4 regions of the Dorea sp. 210702-DFI.3.125 genome follow, and region 2 is predicted to be linked to each of the others. Evidence: predicted binding sites of a transcription regulator. Region 2 holds the regulator's gene; each other region holds the start of a gene.

Region 1 (8,120 bases), on a different contig from region 2:
ATGCGTCATCTGAAAGCACATCCATATAATCCTCACCGATATAAAGATCAATTGCATTGTCTCTGTCAGCACGACGGATATGATCTACAAATGGAAGATTCATAACCTGTGGAGATTGTCTTAACCACCAGTTATCAGCTTTCTGTCCGGCAAGTCTTGTACAATGAATCCTAGACTGCTGTCCGGCACCAATTCCGATTGCCTGTCCATCTTTTACGAAGCATACAGAATTGGACTGTGTATATTTCAAAGTAATCATGGAAATTGCAAGATCAATTTTAGCCTGATCTGTCAGTTCTTTATTCTCTGTAACAATGTTGGAGAAGAAATCATTGTCAATCTTTAATTCATTTCTTCCCTGCTCAAATGTAATTCCAAATACTTCTTTATGTTCAATCGGATCTGGTACATAATCCGGATCGATCTGAATAACATTGTAATTACCTTTTTTCTTCTCCTTCAGAATCTCAAGCGCTTCCGGCTCATATCCAGGAGCGATCACGCCGTCAGATACTTCTCTCTTGATAAGTTTTGCTGTATCGACGTCACAGACATCAGAAAGTGAAATAAAATCACCAAAAGATGACATACGGTCTGCACCTCTTGCTCTTGCGTAGGCGCTTGCAAGCGGTGACAGTTCACCAAGATCATCTACCCAGTAAATCTTAGCCAATGTCTCATCAAGCGGAAGTCCCACTGCAGCTCCTGCAGGTGATACATGCTTAAATGATGTTGCAGCCGGAAGTCCTGTAGCTTTCTTAAGCTCGCTGACCAACTGCCATCCGTTAAATGCATCCAGGAAATTGATATATCCCGGTCTGCCGTTCAATACCTGAATCGGAAGATCCTTTCCATTCTTCATATAAATCTTGGATGGTTTCTGATTCGGGTTACATCCATATTTTAGTTCCAGTTCTTTCATGATATTCCTCCTACTGATTCTTATTTATGATCTTTGTCTCATAAGTTCCGGTTGCAATATCAATATAACGCACAAAAAGTGAAACTTTATTGTCTGCATTCAGACTGTTCCATACAAGATCTGTAAATGCTTCCATATCATCCGGAATGCTGACAAGCTTTGGCTCCCCTTCAAAACTTGGAAGTGGATTACCATCACACTTGTATGTATGGATAAAATGTCCCTCTCCTGCTGCTGGATTCTCATATGCAAAGGTATAGCGGTGTGAACTCTCCGGATTACCATTGTTGCTCTTTAAAATAGACATTGCATAGTTGTATGTTCCATTCTCAATATGCATGATTCCGGAAATACGAGGAGTATAATTCGGTCCGTCCGGCTCAAATGTACGACTTCTCAGTGACTGTTCAAAAGTGAGCTGCTTGTCCATGCCTTCATAAACCGTGTCTGTCTGGTCACCATTCGTCACAATGGTCTTATTACCAAGCACACGCACCGGTGCATAAATGATCAGACTTGGATCTGTAAGCTTTGACGGATCAAATGCCTGTGTACGGATTCCTTCTCCATCTTCTACGAACACGCGGTTTCTGCTGTTCTCACTTCTTCCCATAATAAAATATGCGGTCACAGCCTTCGTACCGTCCGCACTTCTACCAATAATAATTCCACGTCCCGGGTAGGAATTACTCTGTAATTCTTTTTCAAGATTCAACATTTCCATGAATATTCTCCTCCACAAGTATTCTAGTAACTGATCAAATCACATAATTAACAGATTATATCCTCATATGATCACCAATTACTACGCGCTATGCGCTCTTACAACTATTATATAAAAAATAATGATGTTTTTCCAGTCTTATTTGTGGTATATTATAAATAACTATTTAACCATTTTCATACATGGTTTTATATTTATCTGAATACGGAGGAAGAAACTATGAAAAAAAAGCATTTATGCCTTGTGTTAACGCTTATCTTTGCGTTGTTACTTGGCGGATGTGCCAGCGGTGAGACCGCAGACAAGTATGTAGGAGATCTGATCACTTCTATCAAAAAAGAGGATCCGTCTTCTTTATCTTCTTTTCTGGAACAGGGAATTTCAGATGAGAACGAAACGTATGTACTTCAGTTTCCGGACGAGCTAAAAGATTCTTATCTTAAGTTCCTTCAGGCATCATTTAATGCCGTAGAATTTGAGATAAATGGTGCTAAAAAAATTGACGATGAACGTTATTCTGTGCAACTTACTTTTACTCCACTGGATATTGAAGCAACTACAAAAGACACTTGCGAAAAATATAGTCCGGCCATCTCTTCTACAGATTTGAATACTGAGATGACAAAGCTTCTCGAAAAAGCAACGGAAGCTGTAAAAAGCTCTCCTTCTTACGAAGCCTCCACTCAGCTTACACTGGAGGTTAAGAAGTCAAAAGACGGTTACAGCCTTGATGACGAGCAGTTACAGAAATTATTCTCTGCTACTATGGATAACATTATGGCACCATATGACAGTGTATGCGAGATACTGGACGCTCAGGATTATCTCACATCCTGTCTGAATGCACTGTTTAAAAATGATGTAGCCGAATATGCAAAACATACTGGCGAGGACGAGTCTTCTGTCCAGTCTCAATTAGAAAGTTCTATGTACGCTCCACCGGAAGAGCTGAGTGCCTCATACACAGATCGTTATAGCGCTGCGCTGAAAGCAATCTGTAATAACTGTCAGTATTCTGTTGGAACACCAAAGAAACAGGACGGATTATTTAATTACATTATTGATGTAACTGTAACTCCAAACACAAGTTTCCAAAGTGCTATGAACGAACTCGAAACCGGAACTTACTATTCTGAGGAAGAAGTAGATCGTGCTCTTGTAGAATTGATGGAAAAATACGCTGCTGCACCAACTTATGGTGCACAGACAACGGTTACCGTTTCTCTGAACTTCAAAACACTGGCAGCAGCCGGTACCGAAGATTCTGAGATCACTTCATTAATTGATACCATACTTCCAGTAGAATAGAGCATTCAGAATAAAACTGTATAAAAGAACCTGCCCCAAAATTGTGAGGCAGGTTCTTTTATACTTATATCACTATGGATCCAATATTGAATCTATTTTGTCAGAAGCATCATAATATCATTGCTTCTCTGAACAAATGCTGTCATCTCTTCTGGATTTAATGGCTTATGTGCCAGCATAGCCAGATCATACAACTGCTTGCAGATCAAAGATGTATTTTCTCCATCTTCATGTTTCTGTACATACTGTACCAGTGGATGATTTGCGTTCAGGATCAGGGTATTCTCTCCACCCATATCCATTCCCATGGAATCCATTCCATACATCTTCATCATCTCCTGCATACGGCGGCTCTGCTCTGATAATGTCATAATAGAAGCTACATTGCTGTCTTTCAGTTTCTCAACTTTCACATCCAGCTTGTCATTACCAAGCTCTTTGCGGAATGTTGCAGTCAGACTGTCTACAGTCTTCTGGAATGCTTCCTTTTCGTCTTCAGTAACTTCCTCTTTTGCATTATCTGTAACATCTGCATCAATTCTCTGGAACTGAACATTCTGATAGCGCTGCTCAAGCTGTGTAATGAATGGAGAATCAATGTTGTGTTTCAGCACAACTGCATCCTGTCCCTGTGCACGGAACATATTGATATACTGACTCTGCTGAATCTCATCTGTTACATAATAGATAGTTGTCTTCTTCTCTTCTGCATTTTCCTCGGCATTGTCTGGTGCCGCATTTTTATCGAGTTCTTTCAGCTCTCCACCATTTGCTTCTACGCAGTCTTTCAGTGTCAGATATTTTCCGTCGATATCCTTAAAGAGAACTGCATCTTTCATCTTGTCACAGAACTTCTCATCTTTCAGACAGCCAAATTTTATAAATGGACTGATGCTGTCCCAATATTTCTCATAATCTTCACGTTTTGTCTTGCACATACCTGCAAGCTTGTCTGCAACTTTCTTGGAAATGTACTCAGCAATCTTGCCTACAAATCCATCATTCTGAAGAGCGCTACGTGATACATTCAGTGGAAGATCCGGACAATCAATAACTCCCTTTAATACCATCAGGAATTCCGGAATGACTTCCTTAATATTATCTGCAATAAATACCTGGTTATTATACAGCTTGATCGTTCCTTCAATAGAATCATATTCTGTATTAATTCTCGGGAAGTACAGGATACCTTTTAAGTTGAACGGATAATCCATGTTCAGATGGATCCAGAACAACGGCTCTTTATAATCCAGAAATACTTTGCGGTAAAACTCTTTGTAGTCCTCATCACTGCACTCATTCGGATGTTTTGTCCAGAGCGGATGAATATCACTTAAGGATTCCGGACGCTTTTTAATCTTTACTTTATCTTTTGCAGGTGATACTTCTACAACTTCTTTTTCACCATTTTCATTCTCTTTTTCTTCGGTCTTGGCATCTTCATGAATGTGCTCAACAACCTCATCGTCCTCTTTCAGGTCTGCCTCGTCAATTGTCTCATACTCTGGCTCTGCATTTGCCTTTGATAAGAAAATCTCTACCGGCATAAAGGAACAATACTTCTGGATAACTTCTCTTACACGATACTCGTTCGCAAACTCCAGACAATCATCGTTCAGATACAATGTAATCTCAGATCCTACAGTCTGCTTGTCTCCCTCTGTCATCTCGTATTCCGTTCCACCATTACTTACCCAGCGTACCGGTGTTGCTCCGTCTTTGTAAGATAATGTGTCAATATGAACTTCATCTGCAACCATGAATGCAGAATAGAATCCCAGTCCGAAATGACCGATCATATCGTCTTCTGTTGTCTTGTCTTTATATTTTTCAAGGAACTCTGTAGCTCCTGAAAATGCAATCTGAGTAATATATTCTTCAACTTCCTCTGCTGTCATACCAAGACCATTATCAATGAACTTCAAAGTCTTCTCTTCCGGATTCACTTCTACATGAATTGATGCCTTATAATCATCCGGTAACTGATATTCACCCATTACATCCAGTTTTTTCAATTTTGTAATGGCATCACAGCCATTGGAAATCATCTCTCTGACAAAAATGTCATGGTCAGAATATACCCATTTTTTAATAATTGGGAAAATGTTTTCGCTGCTGATTGAAAGACTACCTTTTTTTGCTTCCATTCTAATCACTCCTGTTTCTGATATTTTAAATTTAATCATTTGTGTTTTGATGCCAGGGATAAAATCGAAATCTACATGAACTTACTCATAAGTAAGCAAATACAAAATCTTGAAATCTCCCCGATTAAATCTATGATAATCCCTTGCTTTTTAAAAGTCAATAGAAAATCAGCACTCTTTTTAATCGAGTGCTAACAATTCTGTGAATTTTATTAAGAAATAGTAAACTTCCTTACGTTCATAGTTTGTTCATGTTTATTTTAAAATTCTTTCATCTCTTTAACATTGTTTCTCCACAACTCTTACATATAATAAAATCATCAACAACAGAAGTTCAGTAATACATTTTGAATAAACTTTTTCATAATACGTGCCGGGTGCCGCTTAGCGGTTACCCGGCATCCTCCCTTTTATGAACCTTTATATATTATTCTTCGTCTGTCTGTTCCTCTTTCGCACTGTCTTTTTTGCGTCTACACAATACCACACCGGCCATTATTAATAGTATTGTTATTATACTTCCAATCACAATCCATTTCAACATGGCAAAATAACGGTTTTCTTTTTCTCCTTGCCGATTTTTCTGCTCCTTTTCTGTCTTTCCAGATAATATTTTTTGAATTGGCGCTGCCGCCTTTTCCAATATCGTCTTCTCTGGAACGATTTCAAATGATATATTTTCTTCTGCTTCATTCCCTGCCAGATCCGCTGCTGTCACGCTTACTGCATATTCGCCTGGATTTGTAATCTGAAATGTATACTTCCCGTCTTCTTTTTTTAATGTCTGCCTTTTTCCATTAATCAACACTTCTTCTATCCAGTCTTCTTTTTTTCTGGAATCTACTTGAAAGTTCAGGATTCCTTCATACTGCGCCCCTTCCTCTACCTGATAAAACTGAATCTTCGGAGGTGTGTGATCTATTACGAATTCCGCTCTTGCCACCGCTTCATTTCCTGCGGCATCTATGGCATTTACCTGTAATGTATGACGCCCCTCCGTATCAATCTCTGTCCCAATCGGATATAACCTTCCGTCCATCTGGATCTGATGGACAAATGTCGTAAAGTCCTTGATAAATACATCCACCGGATAATCCCATGAAAACTTTTTCAGATACTTCCCCTGCAGTTCGTCCACCATCTTTATCACTGGATTCTTAGTATCAATCATAAATTGCAGGAAATGTTCTGACTTCTGTTTTGCCTTATCCACAGCCTGTATACTGGTTTTATAGATTCCATCTTCCTGAAATGTCTTTACAAGACTTGCGGATCCGTTCTTTAAACTCCACTTTTCTTCCGAATCTATGACCTCCGTTTTTTTCTCTCCTTCCGGTTTTTCATAATCAATCACTGCCCGACAGCTTTCTAATTTATTTTCATCAGTTGCCTGGTATTCCAAAGTCACGGGCTGACTGGTAATCAAATAATCGGCTGCCCCTGTTAAACTTACTGTCGGTGCCAGACTGTCAATGAATAACTTCTGCGTTTTCTCCGTTTTATTACCTGCCTGATCTGTGACAGTCACTGTTACCGGCACACCTTCTCCACTTTTTGAAGTCTGTGTGATCAAAAACTCTGACTGATTCTCCTTTGATTTTCCAATAATTTTATTTCCAACATAACATGTAACCGTATCAACCTGACTTCCCCATGCACCATCTTCTGATACCACACGAATCCACGCTTCCTTCTGATACCAGGTAGAAAATCCTTCCGGCGCCTCCAAGGTCACTGTCGGACTTTGTGTATCTATCCGTATTTCTATTGTCTCATCATATTCCGGAATCACATTGCCTTCTTCATCTTCCATAAAGACATGTAAAATATTTTTTCCTTCCTCAAATACTTCACCCTCAAGAGAAATCTTGGTTTTCTGCTCTTCTGCTTCTTGTGATACTATGTATTTTATTCTCCCCTGTAACAAAGTATCTTCCCCATGTTTTAATTCGTACACAGTTGTTCCATAGGCGCCATTATGTGTGATCATAACGGACGGCTTTGATAGATAATATCCATTCTTTCCATCAGCCTTGGAGATTTCCAGCTCATATCTCTTAATCTCGGGCTGCTCCGGTTCCTTGTCTTTGTCTTCATCTTCCCCTCCTGGCTTCTCCGGTTCTTTATCCCCTTCTTCTCCTCCTGGCTTCTCTTGTTCCTTGTCTTCTCCATTAGTTCCATCTGAATTTCCCGATTCTGTTGTCTTTTTCATGTTTTTTTCTGCCTCATTCTGCGCATAAATAACTGCCTGCTGTGTATAAATCATTGCCAGGACTAATATCAATAACGCTCCGGTTCTTATCTTCCTACCCATACATTTTCTCCTTCCATGACTATTCCGTATTCCTGTGCCAATTTTTGAAATTCTGTTTCTTCCTTAATTTCCGGAATCTGATTCAAATACTCTTTTACTGTCTGTGCACAGATTTCTCTGGAAATATCTGAATCTGAACACTGCATACGCATATAAAGAATTCTAAGCTGCTTTGAGTCTTTTAATTCTTCCACTCCTTTCCTGCATATTTCAAGTGCCTGATCCTTTAAGCCTTTTTCTCCCTGTATTTTCACAAGCTTCTGATAAATATCTTCTTTCTTCGACTCCTCTTCCCACTCAAGCATATCTGTATACATTTCCAAAGCCATATCCCAGTCTCTTGCCGTTTCAGCCGCAGAAGCCATATAAGAAGTACATTCTTTTACCAGTCTCTCCTCTGGCTTCTCATCCAGAATTTTCTTACCAATTCTTAAGATTGCTTTTGCATGTTCTTCCGATTCCTCCACTGCATAGCCCCGAATCAGACAGCGCTCATAATCCAGCCTTGAATCGTCCGGCATCCACTCCTCGATTTTCCTGAATATGTTCTCTATTTTCTTTTCATTTGCATATTCCTTTTTCTCATTGCTGCTTTCTTTATCTTCTATCCCAGCCACATACCGCACTAATGCAGCCAGATTTTCCGACATCTGATCTTCCCCGGCATCTTCAAATGCCTGAATACTTTTTTCGTAATCTTCCAGC
Region 2 (8,120 bases):
TGTTGGCTGTCCACCTTCCATAACGGCTACACAGCTGTTTGTTGTTCCTAAGTCAATACCAATAATTTTGCCCATGATCTATTCCTCCTTAATTTGCTACCTTTACCATACTGTGTCTCACTACTGAGTCACGATACATATAACCTTTCTGGAACTCTTCTGCGACTTCATTCTCTCCGAAGTTTTCATCTTCCACATGCATCACTGCATTATGGAAATTCGGATCGAACTGATTGCCAAGCGCCTCTATCGGCTTAACCTCAACGCTCTCCAGAACCGTCATAAATTGTTTGTAGACCTTTTCCATTCCCTGAATGAACGGGTCTTCTTTTTTCTCTTCCGGAACTGCATCTAATCCTCTTTCGAAGTTATCTACCACCGGGAGAATCTTCTCTATGATATCTTTCGCTCCTACTTCGTACATTTGGGATTTTTCCTTTTCTGTACGTTTGCGGAAGTTATCAAACTCTGCCATCTGACGAGTAAGTCTGTCTGTCAGTTCTTCGATCTTCTCGTCCTTTTTGTCTTTCTTATCCTTCTTGCCGAAGAATTTTTTGGAAGCTTTTTCTTCTGTCTGATTCTCTGTCTCTGCTTCCTGTTCTTCTGAAGCTTCTTCTGTCTTGGCTTCTTCTGCTTCATCTTTTGAAGCTTCTGCTTCTTTCTTTGCCTCTTCTACGGCTTCTTTTACCATATCTTCCTGGCTTTTCTTTTCTTTATCTTCCAAGGATCAATTCCACCTTTCTATTCCTCTTTATGAAACATCTGATCCAGTTCACTCTGGAGACGCTTCATTGACTTTAACACATTCTCATAATCCATTCGCTTCGGTCCGATAATACCTATCGTTCCCTTCACACCGTCTCCTAATTCATAAGTGGCGGTGACAACACTGCAATCTTTCATAGTCTTCACCGGAGCTTCATCTCCGATATATACCTGAATGCCTGTGTTCTCTTCATTGGATAATGTCTGTGTAACGAGATCTGTAAGCTGCTGCTTTTCTTCAAATGCACTGATAATTTCCTGTGCACTCTGCTTGTCACTAAGTTCCGGATACTTGAAAATGTTTGTTGCACCGCTTGTGTAGATCTGCATGTCTTCATCGACCTGAATAACATCTGCAACTGCGTCCAGTACATTCCCCACAACCTCGCTGTGGATTCCGGCTCCTTCTTTCAGTCTCGCAATCAGTCCAAGATTAATCTCTTCTATAGACATACCATTAAGTGTTGTGTTCAGAAGCATGTTGAGCTTTAACAAGTTTTCATTGTTGATTGGCTCATCTACATGTATAATCTTATTCTTGATCACATTTCCCTCAAGTACGATTACTGCAATCATCTGTTCCTCATCAACCATCGTAAGCTGTATGAACTTGATCCGGTTACGATTGTTCATCGGTGAAGAAACCAATGTCGCATAGTTCGTACTGTTCGCCAGAACTTTTGCTGCCTGTTTCAGAAGCTGATCCATCTTATCTGCTTTCTCAAGCATCTGATCCTGCATCTCACTTAGTTCCTGTTCTTTCTGCTCCATCAGCATATCTACATAGAGTCTGTAGCCTTTGTCCGAAGGAATACGTCCAGCAGACGTATGAGGCTGTAAAATATATCCAAGTTCTTCCAGATCCGCCATCTCATTACGAATAGTTGCTGAACTTAAGTTCAGATCCGTGTACTTGGAAATTGTTCTGGAACCCACCGGCTCGCCTGTCTCCAGATAATTCTTAATGATTGCCTGAAGGATCTTTAATTTTCGTTCGCTCAGTTCCTGTTCCTGAATCATCATATGCCTCCTTCTTTCGGATTTGTTAGCACTCATTATATTGGAGTGCTAACACCTTTCGACTATTAATGTATCACTCGATTTGACTTTTGTCAACAACATTTCTTACTTTTTTTGTGAAATAAATATGAAGAAAAATAATCTTTCCATTATACGAAAGAAACTGACAGATGCAATTGGGAAAAATTGCATCTGTCAGTTTCTTTTTTTATTACAGATTTAAATTCTTTTGTTTTCAGCTACTTTGATTTTTTATATTAGCTTAACTCGATCTTCTCTGCCTCTTCTGGCTTGAAGTCGTTCTGTAAATCGTAGATGTTGTGTCCTGTTGACTCGGTCAGAACCTTTCCTTTGTAAGAATAGCAGCGGATAAATCTCTGCTTGTCAATGCTTGACCAGTGCTCAACATCCCATGTCAGATATCCATCTGCATCAGATTTCTCTCCTTTAAGATAAATGTCTACCTGACGTCCGGATACCATAATGTCGATAAGTCCCTGTGTTCCGTCTACTTCTACTTCTGTTTTGTTTACTGAATCGTATACCTTCATTTTATTTTCCCTCCTGATAATAACATACACTCTGGCGCCACATTTCTGACGACAGTACAGATTCTGCTTCGATTATACGTTTTCTCTATAAAAAATTCAAGCTTTTCTATGAATTCTTCTTTAAAAACTCCATCCATTCTTTTATTTCTTTTTCATGTCCGTTGTCACTCGGCTCATAAAACTTTGCTTTTTGGATTTCGGAAGGCATGTATTGCTGTTCCACATAGTGGTTCGGATAATCATGTGCATACTTGTAACCCACACCATGTCCAAGTTTTTGTGAACCTTTATAATGAGCATCCTGCAAATGCGCCGGCACCGTAGTTTTATAATTTCTTACATTTTCCATGGCGGCACTGATTGCTTTGACTGCCGCATTACTCTTTGGTGCTGTTGCCACATATGTCACTGCCTGAGATAAAATGATCTGCGATTCCGGCATTCCGATCCGCTCTACTGCCTGGGTTGCTGCCACAGCCACTTGTAGCGCCATCGGATCTGCATTTCCAACATCTTCCGATGCACAGATCATAATCCTTCTGGCAATAAATTTCACGTCTTCCCCTGCATATAGCATTTTTGCGAGATAATATACTGCCGCATCAGGGTCTGACCCCCTCATACTTTTGATAAATGCAGAGATCGTATCGTAATGATTGTCTCCTGTCTTATCATAGCGCACTACACGTTTTTGAATACACTCGGACGCCACGTCAAGTGTAATATGGATTTTTCCGTCCGCACTTCGTTCTGTCGTGAGAATCCCGAGTTCAATAGCATTCAATGCATTTCTCGCATCTCCTCCTGCAATGTCTGCAAGGAACTCCAGTGCTTCCTCGTCAATTTCCGCATGATAGCTTCCCATACCTTTTTCCTGATCATAGACTGCCCGCTTCAAAAGTGTTTTGATATCTTCTTTTTCAAGCGGATGAAGTTCAAAGATACTGGAACGGGAAATTAATGCTCCATTGACCTCAAAATAAGGATTCTCCGTGGTAGCTCCAATCAGAATAATTGTTCCGTCCTCCACAAATGGAAGCAGATAGTCCTGCTGTCCTTTGTTAAAACGATGAATCTCATCTACAAAAAGAATGGTCTTCTTCTGATACATGCCCAGCGTCTCTTTCGCTTTTTGTACCACTTCTTCCATATCTTTCTTGCCTGCCACCGTTGCATTGATCTGGGTGAATTCTGCACTTGTCGTATGGGCAATCACTTTCGCCAGTGTCGTCTTACCGGTTCCCGGCGGCCCATAAAAGATAATAGAACTTAACTTATCTGCTTTGATTGCACGGTACAACAACTTGTCTTTTCCAATAATATGCTGCTGTCCCACCACTTCCTCCAGCGTTGTCGGCCGAAGCCTGGACGCCAGCGGTGCCTCCTGATCCATATTTTTCTGTCTTGCATATTCAAACAAATCCATGCTTTTTCTATCTCCATTCTTCCTGATTTCTTCTGGTTTTCCTTACTCAAGAATCAGTTTATCTACTGTCACAAATTCAAAGCCTTCTGCCTTTAAAAGATCTACGATCCGAAGCGCCGCCTCTACCGATGATTTATAACAATCATGTAATAAAATAATATCATTCTCCTTCGCCTGCGACACTACTTTATTCACAACTTCATCTATATTTTCCGTAGTCCAGTCCAAAGGGTCTACCGTCCACATGACAGGTAATACATCCAGATAATTCTCCAGTTCTCTCTGCCAGACCCCAAAGGGCGGACGGATATACTGCACGCGCTGTCCGGTAATTGCCGCAATCAGCTCATCAGTCTTGTTAATTTCATACATTGCTTCTTCATCAGAAAGTTTCGTAATCTCAACATGATGATACGTGTGATTTCCAATTAAATGTCCTTCTTCATAAATTCGTTTCACAATATCCGGATAGGTCTCAACATTTTCTCCTACTAGAAAAAATGTCGCCTTTACATTTCGTTCTTTTAATCCGTCCAAAAGTGCCGGTGTGCACACACTGGGTCCGTCATCAAATGTAATGGCAATCTGAGGCAGCTCTGTCTGTATCTGCTCATTCAAAATCCGAGATATTGTTTCCCGTGTTTCTGACTCCATTTGCAGATTTGAATCTCGTCGGTTCGTTTTTGATTCTTTCTTATTAATATCAATTGTTTGCATTGTTTTCATAGAAATTCCTGAAACATTTAAAACAACTATCATTGCCAGACACGCTGTAAGAATCTGTATCACTTTTTTTAATTTCCATTCTTTCATAATAAAGAAACCTGTTACCTTTGCACTACCAGTCTCTTTATATATATGAAATCCTGCGCTTTATTATTTTTTCTTTTTCACCTTTTTCTTCTTTTTCACACTGTAGCCAAATGTTCCAAGTGATTTTCCAAGATCAAAATATTCCCCGTGGGAATATGCCAGAAGTCCTGTTTTGTTCAGTGCAAATTTTCCATTATCCTGCATGAACCGGTCATCCACCTGCACGCCGGTCACTTTTGCAAGAAACATGTGGTGTGAACCCAACTCTTCGACTTTCACGACCTGACACTCAATATTGACTGGACTTTCCTCAATTATCGGAGCATAGATAAGTGTCTGAGCATTTCCGCGAGTCAGATGCATTTCACTCCATTTGTCCACATCTCTTCCTGAACGCACCCCGCACCAATCCGTCGCTTTTACCAGATCTTTTGTCGTCAGGTTCACTACAAATTCTCCGCTTTCCCTAATCAAATGATAAGAATATCTCGTCGGACGCACGGATATATATAACATTGCCGGATTTGTACAGATTGTCCCTGTCCATGCAATTGTAATGATATTGTCATGCCCTTCTTTGTCCGCACAACTTACCATAACCGCCGGGAGCGGATACACCATATTCCCCGGTTTCCATAATTCTTTTCCCATAGTACGCTATCCTTTCTACATCTGCTGCATGGTCTCGACCAGCACTGGTATCAGCTGTTTCTTTCTGGACACAACTCCTTTTAATATCAGACTCTTTGCATTATCCGGAAGATCAAATGCGCTGAGGGCAATTCCTCTCGCACCGGTTCCCACACACAAAAGCTCCGTGGATTCTGCCAGAATATCTGTCAGCATAAAATAAATCATATTCAGGTTATGTGCTTCCAGTACCTTTGGCAAATGCTCCGTCATCATATCGCGAATAGCTGCCAGTTCTTCTTTGCTCATGGACGTAATCTGTCCTACACCAAATATCGTGTCGTTGACTGTAAACTGCTTGAAATCCTGGAAACAGATATCCTCTGCACTCTTGCCTTTCAAGTTGCTTCCTGCATTGAACATTTCCTGCGCCATCTGCTCTAGGTCAATATCTGAAATTTTTGCCAGTTTTTTCGCAGTCCTTTCATCTAACGGCGTACAGGTCGGTGAACGGAACAATAATGTATCCGAAATAATTGCGCCACATAAAATCCCGGCAATCTCTCTTGGAACTTCGATCTCATTCTCCTCATACATCTGGTTAATAATCGTCGCCGTGCATCCCACTGGCTGATTACGGAACGTAATCGGGCTGACTGTCTCGATATCTCCAAGTCTGTGATGATCAATTATCTCAATGATTTCTGCTTCCTCAATTCCATCAACTGCCTGTGACCGTTCGTTATGATCCACCAGGATTACTTTTTTCTTGCTGGCACCGAGGAAACGACGTCTGGAAATGAATCCTTTAAATCTGCCATGACGATCCAGAATCGGGAAATCGCGGAAACGCTTTTTCGCCATAATATCTTTAATATCATCAACATAATCATTCATCCGGAACATAGTCAGTGGTCCAGAGGTCATATAAAACTTCACCGGAATGCTCTGATTAATCAGTCTTGCTGTCGTAAATGTATCATACGGAGTCTGAATGATCACTATACTCTGTTCTTTTGCCTTCTGAATCAATTTCGGAGAAACTTCTGCATCTTTGCAGATAACCATACAGCTGGCATCAATATTCACGGCACATGCCTGCGCTTCCTCAAGATCTCCTAATATCACCAGATCGTCCTTTTCAATAAACTCTTCCATAAGATTCGGACTTGAGGCTCCGATTGCTACTTTTCCTCTCATAAAATACCCATGCTCATTACCTGTTATCATTGTACCGTCCAGTGTCTTGACAATATTCCGATATTGGGTTCTCGCTTTTGATAATATCTCACTATCATACACATCCATATAAGATTTTGCAATATCTCCGGTAGATACAACTCCTACCAGCTCATCATCCTTCACGATTGGCAGTGTCTTTGCCTGCTCCTGCCGCATACGCTCCCATGTATCACGAATGGACGCATTGGGCTTAAGCCCCGGCATCTCGTGAATATCCAGATCTCTCACTTGAAGTCTGACATCTGTAAGAAGCTTGGGAGCCTCTACCCCAAAACGATCCAGCACATAAGCAGTCTCATCATTCACATGTCCTGCCCGCTTTGCCTCATGAACCTGTCCGGTCACTTTCTGCCTCAGATCTGCATAGGCAATCGCGGAACAGATAGAATCTGTATCCGGATTCTTATGTCCGATCACATAAATCTTTTCTTTTCTCTTTCCCATATATATCACCTTATTATCTTCTTGCTAATTCGAGCAGTCCATATCGGTTTTTCTGATTGCATCCGGCTATACTCATCATTTTTCCAATAATTCGTATATCTCACTCGAACTGTTACTTATTTTCTACAACATATTCTAACATAGTTAATTTTCTTTGTACAAGCAGTTTATTTATGCTATACTAAAAGCAACAATTTTACTGATAGGAAGGAATATACTATGAGCGAAGAATTCAACGAAGAAAATGTAACTATGGCAGATCTGGAAGATCATTTTGATGATGCAAATCCATGGAATGTAGTTCAGTCCTACCTCGAAAAAGGAACTGTACTCCCTGTAAAAATCGAAGGAATTGTAAATGGCGGTGCTATCGCAATGGTAGAAGGAATCCGTGGATTTATTCCTGCTTCCCGACTTTCTTTATCCTATATCGAAGATCTGGAATCTTATCTGTTAAAAGATATCGAAGTTCAGGTCATTGATGTAGATCAGGCAAATAACCGGCTGGTACTTTCCGCCCGTGAACTTCTCAAAGAAAAAGAGAAAAAAGAGCGTGAAGAAAAAATTGCAAACATCAAAGTAGGAAGCGTTCTTACCGGAACCGTAGAATCCCTCCAAAACTACGGTGCATTTGTACGTCTGGAAGACGGACTTTCCGGACTTGTACACGTTTCCCAGATCAGCCAGAAACGTATCAAATTCCCAAAAGATGTCCTGAATGTAGGTGATGAAGTTCAGGTCAAAGTCATCGGTGTCAAAGATGGCAAGATCAGCCTGAGCATGAAAGCTCTTGAGGAAGCCATCCAGGAGGAGGAAGAAGTTAAGGTCGAGATTCCAAAGAGCGAAGACATCGGAACAAGCCTTGGCGATCTTTTCAAGAACATCCAATTATAGAACTTTTCATTTACTTGTAAAACTAAAAAAGGTCCACCGGACCTTTTTGTCGTATGCTTGGCAACAAAAAAGGAACATTCCCGTAATCTTTATAATTCGGCAATGTTCCTTTTTTTAATCTCTTATTACCTTTATAGACGTTATTTTCCCGCCTCTTTTTCAAGATTCTGTATCCACAATGCTACACACGCATCACTTGGCATTCTCCAGTCGCCTCTCGGAGACAATGCAACCGTTCCGACCTTCGGACCATCCGGCAGACAGGATCTCTTAAACTGCTGTGAAAAGAATCTCCAGCAAAACGTACGAAGCCATTTATAAATTGTCTCGTCGTC
Region 3 (8,120 bases), on a different contig from region 2:
ATTTCCTCTTCTATGCGGTCTATGCCAACTACTTTTGACACAAATATACTTGTCATCATGGCTGCGATTGGCATCATCACTGAATTTGTCAGGAAATCAAAGAAATCCAGGAACTGCATTCCAATGATTTCTACAAATGCCAGCGGTCCATATCCAAGACAGGATAATGTGCCAAGAGCAATCATTATAATTCCGATTACAGCTGTAGATTTTCTTCGGCTCCAGCCAATCTCATCTTCAAAGGTTGAAACTGCACTTTCTGTCAGTGCAATAGAACTTGTCACTGCTGCAAATAATACCAACAGGAAGAATAAAATTCCTACAACTGTTCCAAATCCCATATTTGCAAATACTTTCGGGATTGTAATGAACATCAATGCCGGACCTGCCTGCAGTGTATCCGGATCTCCTCCGGAAAATGCAAAAACTGCCGGAATAATCATAAGTCCTGCCATAATTGCAATTGCTGTATCGAATACTTCTACATTTCTTGTAGAATCTTCAATGGAACTGTCTTTTTTCATATAAGAGCCAAATGTAATCAGAATACCCATAGCAATAGACAGGGAATAGAACATCTGTCCCATAGCCGCCACAACCGTCATCCATGAAAAGTTCTTCAAATTCGGCACGAGGAAATATTTCACTCCTTCAATAGCTCCTGGTCTTGTCACCGAATAAATCGCGATAATGACAGACAGAACGACCAAAATCGGCATCATGAACTTTGAAACTCTTTCGATTCCATTTCTCACACCTGCATAGATGATCGACAATGTGAACATACAGAAAATTACAAAACAGATTTCTGTCGATGCTCCATTTGAAATAAATTCAGAAAAATATCCATCTGCCGCCAGTTTTGTACCATTTCCCTTCACATACTCAATCAGATACTTAATGACCCAGCCTCCGATCACGGAATAATATGGTACGATCAGCACTGGAATGATTGCATTGATCCAGCCTCCAAAGGAGAGCCACCCCGCTTTCTTTCCAAATGCTTTAAATGCTCCTACAGGACTTTTTCTTGTCATACGTCCCAAAGCTGATTCGGCAACAATCATTGTGTAACCGAATGTCAATGCGAGCAAAATATAAATAAGAAGAAAAATTCCTCCACCATACTTTGCTGCAAGATACGGGAATCTCCAAATATTTCCCAATCCTACTGATGCACCCGCCGCAGACAGTACGAAACCTATCTTCCCCGAAAAGGTGCTTCTTTTGTTCTTTTTTGTTTCCATCTCTCTTTTACCTCTGATCTGCTCTTATTGCAGATCAGGCTTTCCCTTTCTCACGCCCAAGGCCTCTATGCCCTGGCTTTAAATTAATCCCGGCTATTCTTGATTTATCTTTTGCCGTATTGATTCATTTTATCACAAATCACACCTTTTATCTAGTGTAGAAAGCAGTGTATTTCTGCGGTGTATTCAGTATAATCACATTGCTCTGTCGAATAAAATACTGTATAATGAAATTCATCTGAAAACGAAAGGGATTTGAAAACATGGACACAAAAGAATCTGTTGGAAAAGCAGCAAAAGGATTGGGATCGCTTGTATTAATTCTTCTTTTGATGAAGGGATTTACATTTAGCTTTCGTTCAAATTGGCTGTTAACTATAGGAATCATTGTAGGAGGAACACTCTTTTTATACTTTGTGGGCTTGCAATGTATTGCAGGATATTTATGGAAAAGGAAGTTGGTGACAATAGGCGCAATTTTTATAGGCTGCTTCTTTGTGTCTACTGTCAGTGAAAATCAGGTGGTTTCAGGGTTAAACACGGTAGCATATTTTCTTGCAGGTTTTGTTTTGGGAATACCTATTGCCTGGTTTTTCTTATCAGCAGGTCGAATTGCGTTTCGAATAATGAGACATGAACGCCTGGTTAATTCCGGTTCGTATACCGGTTCTACTGTTTCTTATAACTCAAATAACAAATGGGACCAGGAAAGAGCCGAAAGAGAACGGCAAGAGCGTGAAGCGGATCAGCGTGCGAAAGCTCGTTATGATGCCCGTACCAATCAATTAAAAGCAGAGTATGATGCCCGTACTGCCGCGGGATGGGGAAAAACAGGCGCAGAACGAAACTTCCGTAATGATGCGGATTATTGGAAAAATCAGCAAAAGAAATATTAACATTGAAAATAAGAGGTTACAGCATTGAAAATTCAGTGCCACAACCTCTTATTTTTGTACAAAAAAACAGTTCACAGATTTTTCACAAAATAATTAGCACTCACCTCTTGACAGTGCTAATAATAGGTGCTATATTACAGTTAGAACAAAGGAAGGGGAACAAAAAGAAGGAAAAAGTTCCTAATCCGCAAGGTTCTGGCACACAACACATCGGATTTCTCCGACAGTGCTTAAATATATTTTATGAATGTCTTTTGAAAGGAGATATGACTTATGATGTTACCTAGTATTTTTGGAGAAAACTTATTGGACAATTGGTTTGATGATGGTTGGAATTCATGGGATTACAGCAATACAAGCCTCATGAACACAGACATTAAAGAGAATGATAATGATTATGAACTGACGATGAATCTTCCAGGTGTTAAAAAAGAAGATGTCACAGCAGAGTTGAAAGATGGTTACTTAACAATCCATGCTACATCTAATCAGAACAAAGATGAGAAAGATGAAGATGGCAAATATATCCGCCGTGAGCGTTACAGTGGTTCCTGCAACCGTAGCTTCTATGTTGGAGATGCTGTTACAGAGGAAGATATTAAGGCCAGCTTCGAGAATGGTACTTTGAAGATGACAATTCCTAAGAAGGAAGCAAAGGCTGTACCGGAGAAGAAATTCATTTCCATTGAAGGATAATTTCACAGCAAAACTGTATACAAGTTTTAGATTTGTTACACCTTCTTTGTAACCGTGGCGGTTCAAAAGAACCGCCTGCGGATCACATAGATGAATAATTTGATTATAACGATTTTAGTATATATTTTTAGGAGGAATGACTTATGTTACCTAGCATTTTTAATGATAATTTATTTGATGATTTCTTTAACTTTCCATTTTACGATGACAAAGCAGAGCGTCGTGCAGAGAAAAAACTTTACGGACATCATGCTCACAACCTTATGAAAACTGATATCAAAGAGAAAAAAGACGGTTATGAGTTAGAGATGGATCTTCCGGGCTTTAAGAAAGATGAAATCACCGCTGAATTGAAAGACGGTTACATGACCATCAGTGCAGCAAAAGGTTTGGATCAGGACGAACAGGAGAAAGATACAGGACGTTATCTTCGTCGTGAGCGTTACGCCGGTGCCTGCCAGAGAACGTTCTATGTTGGAGAAGATGTTACAGAAGAGGATATCAAGGCTGAGTTCAAACACGGTATCTTGAAACTCTTCATTCCAAAGAAAGAAGCAAAACCAGCTGAACCAGAGAAAAAATTCATCTCCATTGAAGGATAATTTTCTCTCCCATTGAGAGTGTTTTCCTGTGAGATAGAATTTTCTCATAAATGTAATTTCCCCTCTTACCGGAAGAACCTGTCACTGGCAGGTTCTTCCAGATGCTTCGGCAACGAAAAGAAGTGTCACATCCCACAGTGGCACTTCTTTTTATTTGCATTTTATTTATACTTTTTTATTCTTTATAATCAACAGATTTTATTTCCATTGGCTTTCATTTTAAATTTTAATCCTAGTATTTCTGCTGCTCTTTTACACATCAGCATGCGCTGTAGGAATATTTCAAAATAATCTAAAATGGAGCATATTTCTTCATCAAGTTCAATTTCCAATAAGATCACTTTCTTCTCAACATTAACCTGAAGACTGGAGGCAACTGCCGCATAATTAACACGATCGTGCATATCAAAATTCTCTTTGATTGGATTCCTTACACGGTTTCTTCTGACATCTGTCTTATCTGCCAGGATCAATGCCGCAGAAACAGCATCTACTGCAGTCCCAGTTTGTTCATCATGCTGACCGATTGCACTGACAATTGCCGCGATATCTTCATCTGGAAACTTCCATTCCCGAAGTAGCTGAAATGCCATCAGGGCAGAACTATGTGCATGATCTACACGGTTGACACAATTTCCCATATCATGCATATATCCTGCAATTTGGGCAAGTTCTACTGTATGTTCGTTATATCCTAATTTTTCCAAAATTTCTCCTGCTGTCTCGGCAACTTTTACTGCATGTCCTCTGGAATGTTCTGTATATCCTAAGATTCCTAAAACTCTATTTCCCTGTTCAATATACGCATTCACCTCCGGCATCTTTTTGATTGATTTATAAGTTATTTTATCCAAGTAAATTTCTTTCCTTTCTTTTTTTTATAATCTTTGTATTGCATCCATCGCCAGTTCCGATCGCTCACATTCTTCTGTTGACATCGTAATCTGATAGCAAAGCGGACTTCCTTTCATATACTCCGATGCATAACTAAGACCATTCGTTCTCTCATCAAGAAATGGGCGGTCAATCTGATTCGGGTCTCCAAGCAGCACAATTTTCGTTCCTTTTCCGGCTCTTGTAATAATTCCTTTCACCTGATTTGGTGTCATATTCTGAGCTTCATCGATGATTAAATATGTATTTACAAATGAACGTCCTCTTATAAAATTCATTGCTTCAGCCTGTATGATTCCTCTGGCAAATATTTCTTCTATTTTTCCTTGAAGTTCCTGTTCATCTTGATAACGGGCTTCCTCATCAGAATCAATTAACTGCTCCAGATTATCCATGATTGGGCGCATTAGCGGTGATATCTTCTCCTGCTCATCTCCCGGCAAAAATCCAATATCCGAATCAAACTGTGCATTCGGTCTGCAAATCAGAATTCTGCGATATTCCCCCGTCGGATTATTCAAGATCTTCTCCAGACCAACTGCGAGAGAATAAAATGTCTTAGCCGTGCCTGCCATACCTTTTACAATCACAAGCGGTGCCTCATCAGCCGGTTTCATAAGTGCTTCCTGAAGGAAATACTGACCTGAATTTCTCGGCTTCACTCCATATGGTAAACTCTTTTTGTATTTTAAAGGCACAACTTTCTTACCTTCCACTCTTCCAAGATGTGTTTTCTTCAACGACTGATCTGCTTTTAAAATAATAAATTCATTTTCCACAAGTTCCGGTTGAATTTTATTTCCCATTTCATCTGACAAATATAATTCTTTGACAGAAACTCCTTTTTTCTTAAAATCTTTGAACTTATCCTCCGCTACAAAGCATTGTTGTCTGCCACTATACTGTTCTTCCTCTGCAATTACCTGCTCTGTACTAAAATCCTGCGCCTCAATCCCCATAATCTGAGCTTTTATTCGAAGCACCAGATCCTTTGTCACAAGTACTACTGGTTTTTCCTCATCAGAAATCCCTTTGCAGACTTTCAAAATCCTGTTATCCGCTTTATCTTCCGGCAAACTTTCAGGGAGTTCCACTCCGACACAATTAGCCTCGACTCTTAAAAAACCACCATTTTCCAACTCTACTCCCTTTAGCAAGTCACCTTTCATTCGAAGCTTTTCTAAGAAACGTATGGCCCGTCTGGCGTTTGCCCCTTTTTCACCTTCTGCTTTCTTGAGTCCATCCAATTCTTCCAGTACGACCAATGGTAAAATAACCCGGTTTTCTTCAAAACACTGACATGCATACGGCGCCTGAATCAATATATTAGTATCAATCACATACGATTTAATCATCAACATCTCTCCTGCTCTGCATTTTCAACCTTATTCTGCAAGTTGTTGACCTTGCATCATTTAATATAACAAGAGAATATTGATTTTGCTTCATGATTCAGTAAAATATACGTAAATTAAATTATAATTCCATTACAATGATCCACCTCATGCTGAATGATCTGTGCAATCCAACCAGTATATTTCTGACGCTGTTTTTTCCAGTTCATGTCCTGATACTCGAGTTCAATCTCCTGATATCTAGTACATGGACGCACGCCAATCAGTGACAAACATCCTTCTTCTGTCTGATAAGAACCACTTTTCTTCACAATTCTCGGATTGAACATGGCAACATTCATAAATCCCATATTCACTGCAATAATCCGCTTCTTGACACCAATCATGTTAGCTGCCATACCGACACAGCCCTCCTCATGAGCTTTCAAAGTATCCAATAAATCTATGGCAACCTGCTTATCCGCCTGCGTCGCAGGCTCAGACTTCTGCCCTAAAAATAAAACGTCATGCACAACTTCTCTTACCATCTATTCTCCCTCCAAAAATCCTAAGTATTCATCAAATATATTAAATAACATATCCCCGGAACACACCGGAAGTTCGGCTGTTGTTCCCGGCAATTCTGCATATTGATACAAATCCTCCGCCTTTGTTAATACAAGTACTGGTATTACTTCATACTGCGGTCCAAATAACACTTCCAGATAAGGGCTGTACTTGGCAGCCTGAGACATTTCTTCTTCCAGTATTTTATCATTCATCTTAAACTCCAGCGAAAATACATAATTCTCTGTAATCACCAGCACGTCCGCATAAATTCTTATGTATCTGGATTTCTTAATTCGCAATTCAAATAGAATTTCCCAGTCATCAAACTTTACATCTGCATCACTAAGATCTGCAAACAGATTCTTCATCACCTCATAAGAATCCCGAAATGAATGGAATAGTCCTCTTGTATCGTTAAGATTCCGTCCAATCTTCCTGCAGCCTTCCGTCAACATCTGAAACCATTCATCCTCAGTAAGTTCCAGAAACTCAGCTACTGTTCCATAATATCCACTATAATCACCCAGCCCCACGTGTGGTCTGCTCTGCCTGATTAGTCCGTACCACTCATAATTCTCATTACGGTAGCACAAATCCTTCATATAAGGCGAATTATAAAGATAATGATTCACTGTGCTTCTGTCTTTATTCAGTTTCTTAGCAATCTCCCGTGCTTTAATTCCATCGCCAGAGGCAATCAGGGCATAAATGTCCCGTTCAATGATATCCATAACTAAAAGCTTGTCCTCCAAAGTGGTATCACATTAATAACAGGCTCTTCATACGGGTGAACTGCTTTTACCACTTCGATTGTCTTATCAACATTTTCTGTGTATACTGTAACCTCTACTTTCAGCTCCGGCTCACAACTGATTTCTCCGTTCGTCCCTATATATGGATTACAGCCGTCAAGCGGACGCCAGTAGCCCGTCACCGGACTCACAGACATACAGGAATCATAATTGCCGATGTGTCCCGCATCAACCTCCTGGAGAGCTTTCTGTAAAACTTCCAGGTGAGATGGCGGAAGGAAGATTTCTAATTTACAATACTTAAAGTCCATGGAAATACCTCTTTTCACATTATAATCTATTCCCATTGTATCACAATAGTAGTACCTCGTCTTCTATATTACACATGTAATCTTCCGCCCAATTTCAAAAGGATTTTATCTAATCCTCCATATATTCTCTATAATCTACTTCACTTGCGAATAACATATATCTTCCTTGCACTAATCCCATGTAACCTTCTGATGTTGCATAACCTTTCATCTTCTGCTTCCTCCTTGAACATAATCTGTAATTTATATAGTTTCCATTGTTTCTTTGCTTTCTTATAGTTATAGTTTACAGATTTAGGTGTCCTATAAAAATGACAGGTTGACGTATAAAAATCTTTATGATATTCTTATTTCGCTAATCTGATTCCATTTATCAGATTAGTGATAACATTTATAAATTACATATTCTAAAAACTACAGTGTGGACTTTTTCAGTTCAACTTTTTTTCGCCGCACAATTATAGGCTTTTTATAATTGTACGGCTTTTTGTATGTCCGAAATAATTTGCTTAACACATTTTTAAGGAGGAAATCTTTATGAATGATACATTTATGAAAGAAAAGCCGATTCTGCCACTTTTGACTTCTATGGCACTTCCCATGGTCATTTCAATGTTGGTGAACTCGCTTTATAATATTGTAGATAGTTTTTTCGTAGCTCAGATCAATGAGCAGGCAATGGCTGCCCTGTCACTGGTTTTTCCGGTACAGAACTTTGTGAATGCAACTGCCATTGGATTTGGCGTTGGAATCAACGCTATGATCGCATTCCATCTTGGAGCTGGCAATAAAGAAAATGCAAATGCTTCCGCAACTCA
Region 4 (8,120 bases), on a different contig from region 2:
GGGGAATTACACAAGACTGGAAAAGAGGAAACATCAGAAGAAATACGTAACCGTGTCTGCACGGCGAGAAAAATCCAGGAGCAGCGTTATGAGGGGACCGATATCCGGACAAACTCCGGAATCGGAGTACGGCAGATGGAAGAATTTTGCCAAATTGGAGAAAAAGAAGAAAAACTGATGCGATGTGCATTTTCAACGATGAATCTGACTGCCCGGACTTATCATAAAGTATTGAAAGTCGCCAGAACGATCGCTGATCTGGACGGGGAAGAACAGATTGGATGCAGCCATCTGAAAGAGGCGCTTGGATACCGTATGCTGGATAAAAAATACTGGGGGAGGTAATGTGGGTGATTTATGAATACTGGTTTGCCAGGATGAAAAATATCTCTGATAATAAGAAGAAAAAACTAAGAGAGGCATATGGCTCTGCAAAAGAGATATATTATATAGAAGAAACTCAACTCAGATTACAGAATTTCCTGACAAAAAAGGATATAGAACAGCTGAAAATGGCGAGAAAGCAGAAAGATTTAGAAGAAAAATATTATAATATGGAAGAAAAAGGAATTGACTTTGTGCCATATTTTCAAAAAACATATCCGAAACGGTTGTCGGAGCTTGACGCTGCACCGTATGCGCTTTATGTAAAAGGGAAACTGCCGGAAGAAGATCGGCCTTCGGTAGCGATTATCGGAGCAAGAAGATGTAGTAATTACGGGGAAGGGCAGGCGCTGGAATATGGAAAATGTCTGGCATCAGCCGGGGTACAGATTATCAGTGGTCTTGCACTTGGGATTGACGGGGCCGGACAACGGGGTGCGCTAAATGGAGGGGGAACAACTTATGGCGTGTTAGGCTGTGGAGTGGACATTTGTTATCCGAGAGAAAATATCGGTCTGTATATGGATATTCAGAGAGAAGGAGGGATAATTTCGGAGCAAATACCAGGAGAACCACCTATGTCATATCATTTTCCACTGAGAAATCGTATCATCAGTGGATTGGCAGATGTAGTGCTTGTGATGGAAGCGAAAGAAAAAAGCGGATCTTTGATTACCACAGATATGGCACTGGAACAGGGGAGGGACGTATATGCTCTTCCAGGGCCTGTCACAAGTACTCTCAGTCAGGGGTGCCACAGGCTGATCAGACAAGGTGCGGGCATATTGATCTCGCCGGAAGAATTCCTGAAAGAACTGCAGATTGAGGTTTCTGAAAACTCTACAGAATTATTAAAAAATGAAAAAATGCTTGAAACAACAGAAAAAGTGGTGTATAGTTGTCTCGATTTGTTCCCCAGAAATGTAAGTGAGATTCAGGTGAAGACCGGGCTTGATGCACGGATTCTTATGGAGACACTTATGACGCTGGAGATGGAAGGATATATAAAAGAAACGGCAAAGAATTATTATGTCAGAATGTCAGATGTGAGATGAAACATTTGCATTTGAACGAAAATAGTGTACGGGAATTTGCCCGATACAGATAACATGGAGGTTAGATACAGATATGGCACGATATCTCGTGATAGTGGAGTCACCGGCAAAGGTGAAAACAATCAAAAAGTTTCTGGGAAGTAATTATGTGGTGGCTGCGTCAAATGGACATGTCAGAGATCTTCCGAAAAGTCAACTTGGTGTAGATGTGGAGAATGACTACGAACCGAAGTATATTACGATACGTGGAAAAGGTGAGATCCTTGCAAATCTCAGAAAAGAAGTGAAAAAAGCAGATAAAGTTTATCTCGCAACTGACCCGGACCGCGAAGGAGAGGCGATTTCCTGGCATCTGAGTAAAGCATTGAAACTGGAGGATAAGAAAGTTTATCGTATTAGCTTCAATGAGATCACCAAGAATGCGGTGAAGGCATCTCTTAAGAACCCGCGGGATATCGATATGGATCTGGTGGATGCACAGCAGGCGAGACGTGTGCTGGACCGTGTGGTTGGATACCGCATCAGTCCCCTCCTCTGGGCAAAAGTAAAGAGAGGTTTAAGTGCCGGCCGTGTGCAGTCTGTAGCGCTTCGCATTATAGCAGATCGTGAGGCGGAAATCGATGCATTTATTCCAGAGGAATACTGGACTCTGGATGCAGAGCTGAACGTAAAAGGTGAGAGAAAGCCTTTGATCGCGAAGTTCTACGGAACAGAGAAAGAGAAGATGACGATTGAGTCGAAAGAACACTTGAATAAGATTTTAAAGGAGCTTGATGGTGCGGACTATGAAGTGAGTGAGATCAAAAAAGGAGAGCGTACAAAAAAGGCACCGGTCCCATTTACGACAAGTACACTGCAGCAGGAAGCTTCCAAAGCTTTGAATTTTGCAACCTCCAAGACGATGCGTATTGCGCAGCAGCTTTATGAAGGAGTTGATGTCAAGGGAAGTGGAACCGTGGGTATTATCACATATCTTCGTACGGATTCTACCCGTATTTCCGAAGAGGCAGATGCGAATGTAAGAAGCTATATTGGAGAGCAGTATGGCAGTCAGTATGTGGCAGCAGAAGGCGCCAGGAAAAGTGGCAGTCAGAAGATTCAGGATGCTCATGAGGCAATTCGTCCGACGGATGTTACCCGCACTCCGGCTATGTTGAAGGATTCCTTGTCCCGTGACCAGTTCCGCCTGTATCAGCTGATCTGGAAACGTTTTGTTGCAAGCCGTATGATGCCTGCAGTTTATGAGACCACTTCTGTAAAAATCGCAGCAGGAAAATATCGTTTCAATGTTGCAACATCAAAGATTGCATTTGAAGGATTCCGTCTGATTTATACGGAGGCGGGAGAAGAAAAAGACGAGAAGGGTGTGCTTTTAAAGGGACTGGATGAGAACAGTAAACTTTCTCTGGAACAGTTTGACAGTAAGCAGCATTTTACACAGCCGCCGGCGCACTACACAGAGGCGTCTCTTGTAAAGACTTTGGAGGAGCTGGGAATCGGACGCCCAAGTACTTATGCACCGACAATTACATTGATTATAAATAGAAGATACGTTGCGAAGGAAAATAAAAACCTTTATATGACAGAACTTGGAGAAGTTGTTAATAATATAATGATGCATTCATTCCCAAGTATTGTGGATGTCAGTTTTACGGCAAATATGGAAAGTCTTCTGGACGGTGTTGCGGAAGGAAAAGTCAGATGGAAGACGATTATTGAAAATTTCTATCCGGATTTGGACGCAGCTGTGAAAAAAGCGGAAGAAGAACTGGAAGAGGTAAAAATCGAGGACGAAGTAACGGATGTAATCTGTGAAGAATGTGGCAGAAACATGGTTATCAAATACGGTCCGCATGGAAAATTCCTGGCATGTCCGGGATTCCCGGAATGTCGGAATACAAAGCCGTATCTGGAAAAGATTGGTGTAAAATGTCCGATGTGCGGAAAAGATGTAGTAATTCGCAAAACGAAGAAGGGAAGACGTTATTACGGTTGTGAAAATAATCCGGAATGTGAGTTCATGTCCTGGCAAAAACCGTCTGAAAAGAAGTGCCCTCAGTGTGGAAATTATATGGTAGAAAAAGGAAATAAACTTCTTTGCAGCAATGAACAATGTGGTTACACTGAAAGTATAAAAAAAGAGAAAGAAAATTAAGGAAATTTATTGAATAAGCGTGAATTGTATGATAATATACACTCATAGATGGAGGAATTGCATATGGGCGTACAATTATTAGATAAAACTAGAAAAATCAACAAATTACTACACAACAATAATTCGAGCAAGGTTGTATTTAATGACATTTGTGATGTCTTGACTGAGATACTGGAGTCAAATGTTCTGGTAGTCAGTAAAAAAGGAAAGGTGCTTGGAAAAAGTCGATGCCTGAATGTACAGCCGATTGGAGAACTGATTGCCTGTGAGGTTGGCGAGCATATTGATGGTATGTTGAACGAGAGATTGCTTAGTATCTTATCAACAAAGGAGAATGTAAATCTTCAGACACTGGGATTTTCTGCTGAGGCAAGCGGAGGATATCAGGCAATCATCACGCCAATCAATATTGCAGGAGAGCGTCTCGGAACATTGTTCATTTACAAAGTAGATAAACCATATGAGATTGATGATATCATTCTCAGCGAGTATGGAACAACAGTTGTAGGACTGGAGATGCTCCGTTCTGTTAACGAAGAAAGTGCAGAGGAGACAAGAAAAGAACACATTGTACAGTCTGCGATCAGTACATTATCTTATTCAGAACTTGAAGCGATCATTCATATTTTTGATGAGCTGGATGGCTCAGAGGGAATTCTGGTTGCAAGTAAGATTGCAGACAGAGTTGGAATCACCCGTTCTGTAATTGTAAATGCTCTGCGCAAGTTTGAAAGTGCAGGCGTGATTGAATCTCGTTCATCAGGAATGAAAGGAACTTATATCAAAGTTGTAAATGATTATGTATTTACAGAACTGGAGCACATCAAGGAAGAAAAGAACAGAGGTTAAACTTTGAAAAATCGGAGGATGGACAACATGTATGAAGAGTGTCCGGCGCTGCTTCAGATGACGCGGACGTTTTTGGAAGATGGAGAAAAAGATGAAATCATTCATCATTGTAAAGTAATCCGGTATGATCCGGAAGAAGAGAACATATACTTAATTGCAGGAAAATCAGATATCACAAGTTTTTTGCTGGATGGAGTATATAGATGTACGATCAATAGTGAAAAAAAAGAAATCTGGTGCCAGGGCGTCATACGTGAAAGATACTGTAATAAAGTCGGAAAAGTCTTAGTATTTCGTGTACAAAACGGCTTTTATGAAAAAAATATAAACAAGATAAAATAAATAAAAGAGTGTTGACAAAAGAGAAAGAGAGTGCTATTTTATACCTAGAGTTTTTAATAGCACTCTCTTTTTATGAGTGCTAACAACATAAAAGAGATGTTAAAGCAAGGAGGAATAAATATGAAATTAGTACCATTAGGAGACAGAGTCGTATTGAAACAGATCGTGGCTGAGGAGACTACAAAGTCAGGAATCGTATTACCTGGACAGTCTAAAGAAAAACCACAGCAGGCAGAAGTTGTGGCAGTTGGACCAGGCGGAACTGTTGATGGAAAAGAAGTGAAGATGAACGTAACAGTAGGACAGCAGGTTATCTATTCTAAATATGCAGGAACATCTGTTGAGATTGAAGACGAAGAATATATTGTTGTGAAACAGGATGATATTTTAGCAATCATCGAATAAGGAATGTTTGTTAATTTTAAATATTTTGTGTGAAATCAGTAAAGTCTAATTTAGGAGGCAGTTTAATCATGGCAAAGGAAATTAAATACGGAGCAGAAGCAAGAGCAGCCCTGGAAGCAGGAGTAAATCAGTTAGCAGATACAGTAAGAGTGACACTTGGACCAAAAGGACGTAACGTAGTACTTGACAAATCATTTGGTGCACCACTGATTACAAATGATGGTGTTACAATCGCAAAAGAAATCGAGTTAGAAGATCCATTTGAGAATATGGGAGCTCAGATCATCAAAGAAGTTGCATCTAAAACAAATGATGTAGCAGGAGATGGTACAACAACAGCTACTGTACTTGCACAGGCTATGGTACATGAAGGAATGAAGAACCTGGCAGCAGGTGCTAACCCGATCATTCTCCGTAAAGGAATGCAGAAAGCTACAGATGCAGCCGTTGAGGCAATTAAGAACATGTCCAGCAAAGTTAACGGTAAAGACCAGATCGCTAAGGTTGCAGCTATTTCAGCAGCAAGCGAGGAAGTAGGCCAGATGGTAGCAGATGCTATGGAGAAGGTTTCTAACGATGGTGTTATCACAATCGAAGAATCTAAGACAATGAAAACAGAGCTTGACCTTGTAGAAGGAATGCAGTTCGATCGTGGATACATTTCTGCATATATGGCAACAGATATGGATAAGATGGAAGCTAATCTGGAGGATCCATATATTCTGATCACAGATAAGAAAATCAGCAACATTCAGGAAATCCTTCCAGTACTTGAGCAGATCGTTCAGTCAGGATCCAGACTCCTGATCATTGCAGAGGATGTTGAGGGTGAAGCTCTTACAACCCTGATCGTAAATAAACTGCGTGGAACATTCAATGTTGTTGCTGTAAAAGCACCTGGATATGGTGACAGAAGAAAAGAGATGCTCAAAGACATCGCTATTCTGACAGGCGGACAGGTAATTTCTGAGGAGCTTGGATTAGAGCTGAAAGATACTACTATGGATCAGCTTGGACGTGCAAAATCAGTCAAAGTACAGAAAGAGAATACAGTTATCGTAGACGGCTGTGGAGACAAAGATTCCATCCAGGCAAGAGTTGCTCAGATTAAAGCTCAGATTGAGGATACAACATCTGAATTCGATAAAGAAAAACTTCAGGAGAGACTTGCAAAACTGGCAGGCGGAGTTGCAGTAATCCGTGTCGGAGCAGCAACAGAAGTTGAGATGAAAGAAGCAAAACTTCGTATGGAAGATGCTCTGGCAGCAACAAGAGCAGCAGTAGAAGAAGGAATTATCTCCGGTGGCGGTTCTGCATATATCCATGCAGCAAAAGAAGTAGCAAAATATGCTGCAACACTGGAAGGTGATGAAAAGACAGGAGCTAATGTAGTTCTCAAAGCACTGGAGGCTCCATTATTCCACATTGCTGCAAATGCAGGACTGGAAGGCTCTGTTATTATCAATAAAGTATCTGAGTCTGAACCGGGCGTAGGATTTAACGCATTGACAGAAGAGTATGTAGATATGGTAGAGGCAGGAATTCTTGATCCGGCTAAAGTAACAAGAAGTGCACTTCAGAACGCAACAAGTGTAGCATCTACGCTTCTGACAACAGAGTCTTGTGTAGCGAACATCAAAGAAGATACTCCGGCAATGCCAGCAGGCGGCGGAGCAGGCATGGGAATGATGTAAGAATAGTGTATTAGCAATTCTAATAATCATAGATTAGTATTATGAAAACTCCCCCTTTAGGGAGTTTTCTTTTTAATACAATTTGTGGTAAAATAGAGAAAATGGTTGACAAATGCCGACTGTTTTTTGTATCATAGCTTTTAAATATTACAAAGGAAAGTGAGGATAATAATCATGGGAAAGATTATTGGAGAAGGTATTACATTTGATGACGTACTTTTAGTACCAGCTTATTCAGAAGTAATTCCGAATCAGGTTGATCTGTCAACATATCTGACAAAGAAGATCCACCTTAACATACCGATGATGAGTGCAGGTATGGATACGGTTACAGAGCATCGTATGGCAATTGCTATGGCTCGTCAGGGAGGAATCGGTATCATTCATAAGAATATGTCTATTGAGGCTCAGGCTGAAGAGGTAGACAGAGTAAAGCGTTCTGAGAATGGTGTTATTACAGATCCATTTTATCTTTCACCGGATCATACACTGGCAGATGCTAATGAATTAATGGCTAAATTCCGCATTTCAGGTGTGCCGATCACAGAGAACGGAAAGCTGGTCGGTATTATCACGAACCGCGATCTGAAATTTGAGGAAGATTTCTCAAAGAAGATCAAAGAGTCTATGACTTCTGAGGGGCTCATCACAGCACCGGAAGGAATTACACTGGAGGAAGCAAAACGAATCCTTGCAAAAGCAAGAAAAGAGAAACTTCCAATTGTAGATAAGGATTTTCACTTAAAAGGACTTATTACAATTAAAGATATTGAAAAACAGATCAAATACCCTCTTGCAGCAAAGGATTCACAGGGACGTCTTCTTTGTGGTGCTGCTATTGGTATTACAGCAAACTGTATTGAGAGAGCTCAGGAGCTTGTTAATGCAAAGGTTGATGTTGTTGTTCTTGATTCTGCACACGGACATTCAGCAAATGTTATCCGCACAGTGGATATGATCAAGTCTAAATTCCCGGATCTTCAGGTTATTGCTGGTAACGTTGCAACAGGAGCGGCTACAGAGGATCTGATCAAAGCAGGAGCTGATGCAGTTAAGGTTGGTATCGGACCTGGATCCATCTGTACAACACGTATCATCGCAGGTATTGGTGTGCCTCAGATTTCAGCAGTTATGGATTGCTATGAAGCAGCAGATAAATATGGAATTCCGATTATTGCTGATGGAGGAATCAAGTACTCAGGAGATATGACAAAGGCAATTGCAGCCGGAGCAAAT

What was found. Region 2 encodes HrcA, which represses chaperone genes, less so after heat shock. Its sites were predicted from a motif close to TGTTAGCACTCNNNNNNNNNGAGTGCTAACA; they were not measured.
Region 1: a site for HrcA is predicted at 5,268-5,298, ahead of htpG (molecular chaperone HtpG). Genes of this name have one in related genera too.
Region 3: a site for HrcA is predicted at 2,235-2,265, ahead of LI164_RS14885 (Hsp20/alpha crystallin family protein). Genes of this name have one in related genera too.
Region 4: a site for HrcA is predicted at 4,840-4,870, ahead of groES (co-chaperone GroES). Genes of this name have one in related genera too.

What each region holds. Positions count from the first base shown of each region.
Region 1 is NZ_JAJCNF010000002.1:34,558-42,677, reverse strand. Features, by position in the region: gene LI164_RS01325 (phosphoribosylaminoimidazolecarboxamide formyltransferase) at 1-922, opposite strand, end outside; gene LI164_RS01320 (IMP cyclohydrolase) at 933-1,646, opposite strand; gene LI164_RS01315 (hypothetical protein) at 1,866-2,954, shown strand; gene htpG (molecular chaperone HtpG) at 3,047-5,101, opposite strand; gene LI164_RS01305 (hypothetical protein) at 5,529-7,415, opposite strand; gene LI164_RS01300 (hypothetical protein) at 7,400-8,120, opposite strand, start outside.
Region 2 is NZ_JAJCNF010000004.1:130,463-138,582, forward strand. Features, by position in the region: gene dnaK (molecular chaperone DnaK) at 1-75, opposite strand, end outside; gene grpE (nucleotide exchange factor GrpE) at 89-724, opposite strand; gene hrcA (heat-inducible transcriptional repressor HrcA) at 742-1,785, opposite strand; gene LI164_RS03680 (hypothetical protein) at 2,043-2,336, opposite strand; gene LI164_RS03685 (replication-associated recombination protein A) at 2,443-3,762, opposite strand; gene LI164_RS03690 (polysaccharide deacetylase family protein) at 3,805-4,575, opposite strand; gene LI164_RS03695 (flavin reductase family protein) at 4,639-5,226, opposite strand; gene LI164_RS03700 (putative manganese-dependent inorganic diphosphatase) at 5,242-6,891, opposite strand; gene LI164_RS03705 (S1 RNA-binding domain-containing protein) at 7,111-7,785, shown strand; gene LI164_RS03710 (NAD(+) synthase) at 7,926-8,120, opposite strand, start outside.
Region 3 is NZ_JAJCNF010000045.1:6,887-15,006, reverse strand. Features, by position in the region: gene LI164_RS14895 (sodium-dependent transporter) at 1-1,247, opposite strand, end outside; gene LI164_RS14890 (hypothetical protein) at 1,511-2,143, shown strand; gene LI164_RS14885 (Hsp20/alpha crystallin family protein) at 2,417-2,839, shown strand; gene LI164_RS14880 (Hsp20/alpha crystallin family protein) at 2,983-3,441, shown strand; gene LI164_RS14875 (HD domain-containing protein) at 3,630-4,262, opposite strand; gene LI164_RS14870 (PhoH family protein) at 4,320-5,690, opposite strand; gene LI164_RS14865 (peptide deformylase) at 5,807-6,217, opposite strand; gene LI164_RS14860 (winged helix-turn-helix transcriptional regulator) at 6,218-6,970, opposite strand; gene LI164_RS14855 (cytochrome c biogenesis protein) at 6,973-7,302, opposite strand; gene LI164_RS14850 (MATE family efflux transporter) at 7,840-8,120, shown strand, end outside.
Region 4 is NZ_JAJCNF010000011.1:28,868-36,987, reverse strand. Features, by position in the region: gene LI164_RS07105 (YifB family Mg chelatase-like AAA ATPase) at 1-345, shown strand, start outside; gene dprA (DNA-processing protein DprA) at 345-1,439, shown strand; gene topA (type I DNA topoisomerase) at 1,513-3,594, shown strand; gene codY (GTP-sensing pleiotropic transcriptional regulator CodY) at 3,658-4,443, shown strand; gene LI164_RS07085 (hypothetical protein) at 4,471-4,785, shown strand; gene groES (co-chaperone GroES) at 4,906-5,190, shown strand; gene groL (chaperonin GroEL) at 5,259-6,884, shown strand; gene guaB (IMP dehydrogenase) at 7,059-8,120, shown strand, end outside.